DNA from 3 places in the Oceaniradius stylonematis genome. Region 3 is predicted to be linked to each of the others. Evidence: predicted binding sites of a transcription regulator. Region 3 holds the regulator's gene; each other region holds the start of a gene.
What was found. The regulator LexA, encoded in region 3, represses DNA repair genes until DNA is damaged. The targets are predictions, from matches to a motif close to TGTTCNNNNTGTGTTCNG.
Positions count from the first base shown of each region.

Region 1: dnaE (DNA polymerase III subunit alpha) is a predicted target of LexA. The motif match lies at 2,134-2,151, and genes of this name have one in related genera.
Region 2: ACOQOU_RS13835 (PA0069 family radical SAM protein) is a predicted target of LexA. The motif match lies at 1,454-1,471, and genes of this name have one in related genera.

Region 1 covers NZ_OZ244994.1:3,316,174-3,319,449, reverse strand. The annotation lists gene dnaE (DNA polymerase III subunit alpha) at 1-1,897, opposite strand, end outside; gene ACOQOU_RS16360 (ABC transporter ATP-binding protein) at 2,239-2,928, opposite strand; gene ACOQOU_RS16355 (lipoprotein-releasing ABC transporter permease subunit) at 2,928-3,276, opposite strand, start outside.
Region 2 covers NZ_OZ244994.1:2,805,967-2,809,242, reverse strand. The annotation lists gene ACOQOU_RS13850 (4-(cytidine 5'-diphospho)-2-C-methyl-D-erythritol kinase) at 1-341, shown strand, start outside; gene moaB (molybdenum cofactor biosynthesis protein B) at 328-885, shown strand; gene ACOQOU_RS13840 (glycosyl transferase family 2) at 877-1,407, opposite strand; gene ACOQOU_RS13835 (PA0069 family radical SAM protein) at 1,530-2,693, shown strand; gene ACOQOU_RS13830 (ribonuclease HII) at 2,872-3,276, shown strand, end outside.
Region 3 covers NZ_OZ244994.1:133,432-136,707, reverse strand. The annotation lists gene coaD (pantetheine-phosphate adenylyltransferase) at 1-47, opposite strand, end outside; gene ACOQOU_RS00740 (hypothetical protein) at 133-549, opposite strand; gene lexA (transcriptional repressor LexA) at 887-1,609, shown strand; gene ACOQOU_RS00730 (ComEC/Rec2 family competence protein) at 1,706-3,276, opposite strand, start outside.

The DNA of each region.
Region 1 (3,276 bases), 420 kb from region 3:
CGCCGACCGTCTCGCCGCGCGCCATCATCTCGTAGGTGGGCCGGTCGTCGAGCGGCAGCGCCGACAGGTCGATCGTCACACCGCGCCGCGCCAGCAGCTTCACCGCCGTCTCGAGCACCGTCAGCGTCTTCAGACCGAGAAAGTCGAACTTGACCAGTCCCGCATCCTCGACCCATTTCATATTGAACTGGGTGACCGGCATGTCCGAGCGCGGATCGCGGTAGAGCGGAACGAGTTGCGACAGTGGCCGGTCGCCGATGACGATGCCCGCCGCATGGGTCGAGGCGTGCCGGTAAAGCCCTTCGAGCTTGAGCGACATGTCGAGCAACTGGCCGACGATCGGTTCGCGCTCGCGCTCTTCGGCGAACTTGGCTTCGCCCTCTATGGCCTTGGCGAGCGTCGTCGGATTGGCCGGATTGTTGGGCACGAGCTTGCACAGCCGGTCCACCTGGCCATAGGGCATCTCCAGCACGCGACCCACGTCACGTAGCACGGCGCGCGCCTGCAGCGTTCCGAACGTGATGATCTGGGCGACCTGATCGCGGCCATACTTGTCCTGGACGTAGCGGATCACCTCGTCACGCCGTTCTTGGCAGAAGTCGATGTCGAAGTCCGGCATCGACACGCGATCGGGATTGAGGAAGCGCTCGAACAGGAGCGAAAAACGCAACGGGTCGATGTCGGTGATGGTCAGCGCCCATGCAACGAGCGAACCCGCGCCCGAGCCGCGGCCCGGACCGACGGGAATGTCCCTGGCCTTGGCCCATTTGATGAAGTCGGCAACGATCAGGAAGTAGCCGGGGAACTTCATCCCCTCGATGATCGACAGTTCGTGATCGAGCCGCTTGTCATAGTCTTCGCGGGTATAGCCATCGGCCATCCCCTGATGTTCGAGGCGCGCGTTCAGGCCCTCGATCGCCTGCCGGCGCAATTCGTCCGCCTCGGCCTTTTCCGCCTCGGCGGCGGTCGCGCCGTCGGGCACGGCGGCAAAGCGCGGCAGGATCGGATCGATCTTGCGCGGGAACCAGGAACAGCGCCGCGCGATCTCGACCGTGTTGGCGGTCGCCTCGGGCAGGTCCGAAAACAGCCGGATCATGTCAGCCGCCGGCTTGAGCCAATGGTCGGGCGCCAATCGGCGTCTGTCGTCCATCGACAAGAGCGCGCCATCGGCGATGGCGATCAGCGCGTCATGGGCCTCGAAGTCCGCGCGGTTCAGAAAGAACGCCTCGTTGGTGGCGACCAGCGGCAGATGATGGCGGTAGGCCAGTTCGACCGTCCGTGCCTCAAGGGCACGGTCCCACGATCCGTGCCGCTGCAGTTCGACATAAAGCCGGTCGCCGAACAAGGTCCTCAAAGTGACGAGACGCTGTTCGGCCAGTTTGCGGTGCCCGTCGGCAAGGGCGCTGCCGACGGGCCCCGACGGCCCGCCGGTCAGGCAGATGATGCCTTCGGCGCGTTGAGCCAGCCAGCCATCATGGATGCGCACGCAATCGAGATCGTCTTCGTCGAGATAGGCGCGGCTGACCAGTTCGACGAGGTTGCGGTAGCCGGTCTCGTTGGCCGCCAGCAGCACGATCGCCGCGTCGGTCGTCATGCCCTTGCCGCCCCGTCCCTGCCCGCGCTCATCGTCGCCCTCGCCATCGAACCGGATCGGCAACTGGCACCCGATGATGGGCTGGACGCCGGCTGCCGAAGCCTTCTGCGCGAATTCAAGCGCGCCGAACAGGTTGGCGGTGTCGGTGACGGCAATGGCCGGGGCGCCATTGTCTCTTGCCCAATCGATGACACGCGGCAGCTTGAGCGCGCCCTCAAGCAGCGAATAGGCCGAGTGGACGCGCAGATGAACGAAACCGGGCTCGATGAGCGATGCGCCGCCCGCTGGGTCCTGAGGTGCCAAACCGTCTTCTCCCTGCCGCTTCCGCGCGGAATCGCGCGCCTTTGCCAAGCGGACGATCCATCGTCATTTGCGGGCCGGCGAGAGTCCAGAGACGTGCGGCGAAATCCCCGATGTTCAGGCCGCTCGGCTCACAGATATCCAATCATCAGGGCGAGTGTCGCCACGAAGGAAGCGATCGAAAAGAAGGCGGCAAAATCGCGTGCAAGTTCCGGCATTATTCACTCCTATTCCCTTTATGTTCTTATCATGTTCTCTTTCTGCTCGCTTGTAAAGGGTCCATAATGGTGGCCACTGCACGGGGCAGTCCGATGGTTATCAAAGCGTGAAGGGTGCCGGGACGCTCAGGCGGCGGCGAAGGGCACCAGCCGGCCTTCGTCCATGGTGACGATCCGGTCCATCCGGCGGGCCAGCGTATGGTTGTGCGTGGCGAACAGCGCCGCCAGCCCGGACTGGCGCACCAAGGCTTCGAGTGCCTCGAACACGTAGGACGACGTCTCGGGATCGAGATTGCCCGTCGGCTCGTCGGCCAGAAGCACCAGCGGCGCATTGGCGACGGCGCGGGCGATGGCGACGCGCTGCTGCTCGCCGCCCGACAGCTCGGCGGGCCGGTGGGCGGCGCGCGGGCCGATGCGCATATAGTCGAGCAGTTCGCGCGCCCGCGTCTCCGCCTCGCGGCGGGCAAGGCCGCGAATCATTTGCGGGATCATGACGTTCTCGAGCGCCGAGAATTCCGGCAGCAAATGATGGAACTGGTAGACATAGCCGATGTCGTTGCGGCGGCGGGCGGTGCGCTCGCGGTCGCTGAGCGAGCCGCAGGGCTGGCCGGACAGGTACACTTCGCCGCCATCGGGCCGCTCCAGCAGGCCGGCGGTGTGCAGCAGCGTCGATTTGCCGGCGCCGGACGGGGCGACCAGCGCGACCATTTCGCCGGGCTTCAGCGAAAGGTCGGCGCCGCGCAGTACGTCGAGCGTATGGCCGGCTTCCTCATAGGCGCGCTCGACAGCCTCGAGTTTCAGCACCGGCGCCGTCATCACTCGTACCTCAGCGCTTCGACGGGATCGAGCTTGGCGGCCCGGCGGGCCGGGATGATCGCGGCAAGGAACGACAAGGCCAGCGACAGCAGAACGACGGCCAGCGTCTCGCCGGGGTTCATGCGGGCCGGTATCTCACTGAGGAAGCGGATCGTCGGGTCCCAGACCTCGGCGCCGGACACCCAGTTCATGAAGCGCTGAATGCCCTGAATGTTCCAGCATACCATCACGCCGAGCAGAACGCCCGCGGCGGTGCCGACGACGCCGACGCCCGTGCCGGCCATGATGAAGATGCGCAGGATCGACGACTGGCTGGCACCCATGGTGCGCAGGATGGCGATGCCCCTG
Region 2 (3,276 bases), 930 kb from region 3:
CGGTCCCGGCAATGCCGGATGGCGGCTTCGCCGATATCGGCGCCCTCGCCGACTGGCTGTCGGCCGGGACGCGCAACGATCTGGCTTCGCCGGCCCGACAGCTGGTGCCGGCCATCGACGATGTGCTTGGCGCGCTGCGGTCCAGCGGTGCGCTGATGGCCCGCATGTCGGGTTCTGGCGCGACCTGTTTCGGCCTGTTCACAACGCGCAAGCAGGCCGTGGACGCGGCCGAAACCATGGCCGGGGCGCGACCGGACTGGTGGATCAGGGCGACGATCCTGAACGCGGACACACCTGTCAGGAACCGGGCAGAACAGGGAGACGCCCATGTCGAGGCTTGATGAAACCCGACCGTTCATCGCGCTGGCGATTGCGGTGATGACCGTCTCGGACACGCGCAAGGAAGACCAGGACCGCTCCGGGCAAGCCCTCAAGGACCGGATCGAGGCCGCCGGGCACACGGTTGCCGGCTACGCGATCGTGCCGGACGAGATGGCGCGGATATCGGCGCAGGTGCGCGACTGGGCGGACGATGAGGGCATCGACATCGTCATCACCACCGGCGGCACGGGCTTTACCGGACGCGATGTGACGCCCGATGCGCTCGAGCCGATGTTCGACAAGCACATGGACGGTTTTTCCCATGTCTTCCACCGCATCTCGTTCGACAAGATCGGAACGTCGACCGTCCAGTCCCGCGCGACGGCCGGGCTGATCGGCACGACATTCGTCTTCGTTCTTCCCGGCTCGCCGGGCGCCTGCAAGGACGCCTGGGACGGCATCCTGAAATGGCAGCTCGACTACCGCCACATGCCCTGCAATTTCGTGGAGATCATGCCGCGTCTGGACGAGCATCTCAAACGCGGCGGCGGCAAGTCAGCGTGAGGCCGGCGGCAACAGTCCGGCCCTGAGGGTCCGCACCGCGACGCCGCGCGGCAACGCGTCGAGCGTCATGCCGGGGCGGCTCAAAGCCTGCGCCTGCGCCTTGGAGATCAGAAACCCGCGCGCGAACGGCCCGGTCAGGCCCCGTCGCGCGAACAGACGCGCCCAGAACGATTGGCCGGGATCGCGCGCCATGCGAAACCGGGCCGCACCAGCCGCACCCGTCGGCGCATTGATGTGCGTTTCCACCGCGGCGAGCCAATCGCCGACCAGCCGCGCGCCGGGCGGCAGGACCAGGATCCAGAGCCCGCGAGCAGTGTCGAGCATGGCCGACACATCGGCCTTCGATGCATCGATGATCGTGCAGCCAGCGATCTCGCCGACACGCGCGGTTTCGTCCGACGAATCGTGGTCAAGCACCAGCACGTCGCTGACGGCGCCACTGACCGCATGGCGCACCAGATCCGGCAACATGTGCGCCAGCCGGTCTTCGTCATTGTGCGTGGGAACCAGGACGGAGAGCATCCCGCACGCCTAACCGATGTTCCGGCGCGACGCAAAATCGTCAGTTTGTTCTTGTATTGTTCTGCCGATCACGATAGGAAAATAATCATTGAACCATGGACAGATTCGCACGGGAGCGCGGCATGAAGGCGATTGCCGAAGCAGATCAGATTGCAGGCCATCTCAGCGCACTGGACGGCGCGGTGGCCGCCAATCAGCATATCGAGGCATCCGGCATGCGTCGCGACAAGCGCCGCGTCCGCGGCCGGGCGAGCGCGATCAATCCCGCCGGGCGTTTCGAGGCGCTCAGCCGCACCGAGGAGGATGATGGCTGGCAGAGCCTTGAGGATCTGCCGCCGTTCAAGACCGAGGTGCAGGTCGAGCAGGCGCGCACGGTGATCACGCGCAACCAGTCGCCGGACATTTCGTTCGACCGGTCGATCAACCCCTATCGCGGCTGCGAGCACGGATGCGTTTATTGTTTCGCGCGCCCGACACATGCCTATGCGGGACTGTCGGCGGGCGTCGACTTTGAGTCCAAGCTGTTCGTCAAACCCGATGCGGCAAAGCTTCTGGAAAAGGAAATCACCCGCAAGGGCTATGAGGCCCGATGCATCGCGATCGGCACCAACACCGATCCCTACCAGCCGATCGAGCGGGACTGGATGGTGATGCGCTCGATCCTGGAAGTGCTCGAACGCTACAATCACCCGGTCGGCATCGTGACCAAGTCGGCGCTGGTGACGCGCGACATCGACATCCTCTCGCGCATGGCCTCAAAAGGGCTGGCCAAGGTGGCGCTGTCGGTGACCACGATGGACCGGATGCTGGCCCGGACGATGGAGCCCAGGGCCTCGACCCCGACAAAGCGGCTCGAAGCGATCCGGGCGCTGGCCGATGCCGGCATTCCAACCTCGGTCATGGTCGCGCCGATCATTCCGGGGCTGAACGATCACGAGATGGAGCGCATTCTCGATGCGGCGGCTTCGCTTGGCGCGACCCAGGCCGGCTATGTCCTGCTGCGCCTGCCGCTCGAGGTCGCACCGGTCTTCAAGGAATGGCTGCTGCGCCATTATCCCGAGCGCTACCGGCATGTGATGAGCCTGATCCGCTCGATGCGCGGCGGCAAGGATTATGACGCCGACTGGAACAAGCGCATGCGCGGCACGGGCCCCTATGCGTGGCAGATCGCGCGCCGCATGGAAATCGCCTGCAAACGGTTGGGGCTCTCGGGACGCGGCACGGCGCTGCGCACCGACCTGTTCGTCAAGCCCGCGCCAAACGGGGAGCAATTGGCGCTTTTGTAAACCCCGGACACGATTGGCATCGGCAGCCCACACGGCCCGTCCCCGCCGTTTTTCGCAGCCGATGCCACGGTTCGCTTCACTTGGGCGGCTTCCCCTGCCGCCTGCCGCGCCGAACTGCCGACGGCGTGCCAAGCAAGCGAACCTTGCGGCGAATCGGGTTGCGTGTGATGGCTCTGCCATGACGTCGCATGCATCCGGTTCGCCGCTTCTTTTCGACTCCGGGCCGCGGGGCCCGGACTTTGCGTTCGAAGAGGCCCTTTACAAAAAGGGCCATAACGCTGTCGCCGGCGTTGACGAAGCCGGGCGCGGCCCGTTGGCAGGCCCTGTCGTCGCGGCCGCCATCGTGCTCGATCCATCGGTGGAAATTGCGGGCCTTGCCGATTCCAAGGCGCTGACGGCACGGCGCCGCGACATTCTGTTCGACGCGATCATGGCCGATGCGCGTGCGGTCAGCGTGGCAAGCGTCTGCGCCGACAGCATCGATGCGTCCGACATCCGCAAGGCGAGCCTTGCGGCGATGCGCGCCTGTGTGACCGGCCTTTTGCCGCGCGCCGATGCGGCGCTGTTCGACGGGCGCGACGTA
Region 3 (3,276 bases):
GTCAACGGGTCGAAGGAGCCCGCATAGATGGCCGAACGTTTGCTCATCGGGTGCGTGTAGGAAAAAAGCGGCGCGCCTGCAAAGCCTTTTCGGCGGGCAGCAAGCCTTCATGATCGGCGACGACGGCGCGCGTCAGCCGGTTTCGCAGGTCACCGCATAGGCGCCCTGTCCGACGATCCGCAAAATTCCGGCTTCCGCGCCGGCCTTGTCCTCGAACGCGCGCTCGAGACGCAGCGTGATCAGGATCTCCTCGACATTGGGATCGGTGAAATCCGCCCAAAGGCGCTCGGAACTCGTATAGCCCTGCCCGAACAGGATCGTTTCGGCATCCTCGCCCTCCGGCGGATTGGTCGCATAGACCGTGCCGTCCGCTTCGATAACCGCATTGACCACAGCCAGCACCGGCACACGTCCAAGCGTCAGCAGAACGGACGTTCCGGGATCGTCGACACCGGTGCAGGCGACGCTTGCCGTCGCCGACGCCGCGCCGGTCAGCCCCAGCGTGGCAAGCGCGGTTGCGCATAACAATCGCCCCGGACCGGCCATCATCCACTCCCTCGAACCGTGAAAACGCATCGCCGTGTGCAACCTATCACATCGCCCGCGCGTTTTCACCGGCACAAACACAGTCATTGTGCCTGTTGGGAGAACCGTCATGATCACGATCTACGCCATCGCCACCGCCGTCACCGTGCTGACCGGCGCCACCGCCCTGTCGTTCGGCCTGATGGTGCGCCCGCGCGACTGACATCGCCGCTGCGCCGCCGGCGTTCGACACGACTGCACGCAGCATTGCAGGCGTTAACCGGATTTTATCCCTTGCGGAACACAAATGGAACAGTTAACGTCTGTTCGACATTTGTTTTCGTTTGTTTCCGGATTCGCCATGCTGACACGCAAACAACTCGACCTCCTGATGTTCATCAATGAACGGCTCAAGGAGACCGGCGTCCCGCCATCCTTCGACGAAATGAAGGAGGCGCTGGATTTGGCGTCGAAGTCCGGCATCCACCGGCTGATCACCGCGCTCGAGGAGCGCGGCTTCATCCGCCGCCTGCCCAACCGGGCGCGGGCGCTGGAAGTGATCAAGCTGCCCGAGGCGATGCAGCCGATCAACCAGGTGCGCCAGCGCTTTTCGCCGAGCGTGGTCGAGGGCGGCCTTGGCCGGCCCGCCGCCCCGTCCGTTCCCGCCGCTCCGCCGCGCGAGGCGCCCGATGGCGCCAATGACGATTTCAGCGTTCCGGTGATGGGCAAGATCGCCGCCGGTGTTCCGATTTCCGCGATCGAGAACCAGACGCGGTCGCTGGTCGTGCCGCCCGACATGATGGGCAAGGGCGAACACTACGCGCTCGATGTCGAGGGCGATTCGATGATCCATGCCGGCATTCTCGATGGCGACACGGTGGTGATCAAACGCACCGACACGGCCAATCCCGGCGAGATCGTCGTCGCTCTGGTCGATGACGAGGAAGCCACCCTCAAACGTTTCCGCCGCAAGGGCGCCTCGATTGCGCTGGAAGCGGCCAACCCAGCCTATGAGACCCGCATTTTCGGGCCCGACCGGGTGCGGATACAGGGGCGGCTGGTCGGTCTCGTCCGGCGCTACTGAGGGTCAGGCGCTAAAGCGGATCAGGAACCGGTCCGATCTGGCGGGTGGTTGGGCGATGTGGCTATTGTCGGCACGCAGCGTGCCGGGCCAGCGCGTTTAATTCCTTTCGGCGAGGTTGCGGGCCGCCCGGCTCCATCGACGGTGATCGTGCCAGGGCCGCAAGGATGCGCCGATCGCATGACGTGCCGTCAGTTTCGGTTCGCCTGAAGCATCGGTTCGGACTGCGATTTCCGCGCTGCCTTGCAGGGCAAGCGTCTGCGCCGTCAGCACCAGCGTGCCGTCGTTGCAGTGCGCAGTTGATGGCGCATAGGCCAGCACGATCAGATCGAATCGCCGGCACAGTTCACCTCCGCTCAACGGTCCGTCCGCCGGTTCCGTGAGGATCGCGATATCGACCGAAGCGCCAGATGCGTGGCGCACATTTGCCATGCAAACCGTCCCGTTGCAGCGCATCGCGCTTTCCCGTCCAGTGCCGTCAGGAGCCTCGGTGAATGGATCATCGACGGAGACGGGCCTGGTCACCGTCCGCGCCGCATAGGCCATCTGCCATTGTTCGAGGATGAACCCGTTCGGCCGCGCACGGTTGACGCGCAGCGTGCCATCGTCGCCGATCATCGCCATCTGCCTGCCGTCCTCGGAGATGACAGCGATCGGCAGTTCGCCCTGCCGGGCAAGCACGATCGCGACGCATGCGGGCAGGATCGCCGCCCAGCGCAGCCAAGTGCGGAACAGGCACAGCCAGGCCAGCGCCACCGTCGCCGCCAGCATGGTGCCCGCGGACATGGCGCCGACCATCCCGTCGGGAGACCGTTCGGCGACCCATTGCGCGATGGACAGGATCCAGCCGGCGCTCGCTGCCATCGCCGCATAGATCGGCCCGTCGATGCCGAACGGGATGGCGAGCGTTGCCAATATCGCCAGCGGCATGGTCAGGAACGAGACGATCGGCATCGCGGCCAGATTGGTCACCAGGCCGAGGACAGCCACGCGCTGGAAATGATAGGCCGCATAAAGCCCGCTGGCGGCGCCTGCGACGATCGAAGTGGCCGCAAGGGCTGCCACGAACCGCCAAGCGTTGGCCGCGGCCGCCGCGGTCCCGCTTTGGATTGGCGTATCGCCGCGCTGCCGTGCCCGTGCAATCCGGGCGCGGTTCCAGCCGTCATAAAGCGCTATCAGCGCCAGCGTCGCGGCAAACGACATGTGAAAGCTCGGCCCGACGACGCTGGCCGGCGCGACGGCGATGACGATGATCGCGGCGATGGCGAGGTTGCGCTTGCTGATCGCCGTCCTGTCGAGCATCAGCGCGCCGAGCATCACCGCCAGCATGACGAATGAGCGTTGCGTGGCAACGCCCGCGCCGGCCAGAAACAGATAGACGAAGATCGCCGCAAAGGCCGCGCTCGCCGCATATTTCTTCACCGCATGGGCCGAAGCCACCGGGCCCGACAGGGCAAGAATCGCGCGGAGCGTCATCATCACCGTGCCGGCGACCAGCGCCATGTGCAGCCCGGAAATCGTCAATATGTGCGCAAGCCCCGAGACGCGCAGCGCCTCGTTGACAGGCTCCGGAATGCCCGACTTGTCGCCATTGACGAGCGCGGCGGACACGGAGCCTGCCTCGCCCGGCGCGGCGGACCGGATGCGGTCGCCGAGCCACAAGCGCGCAT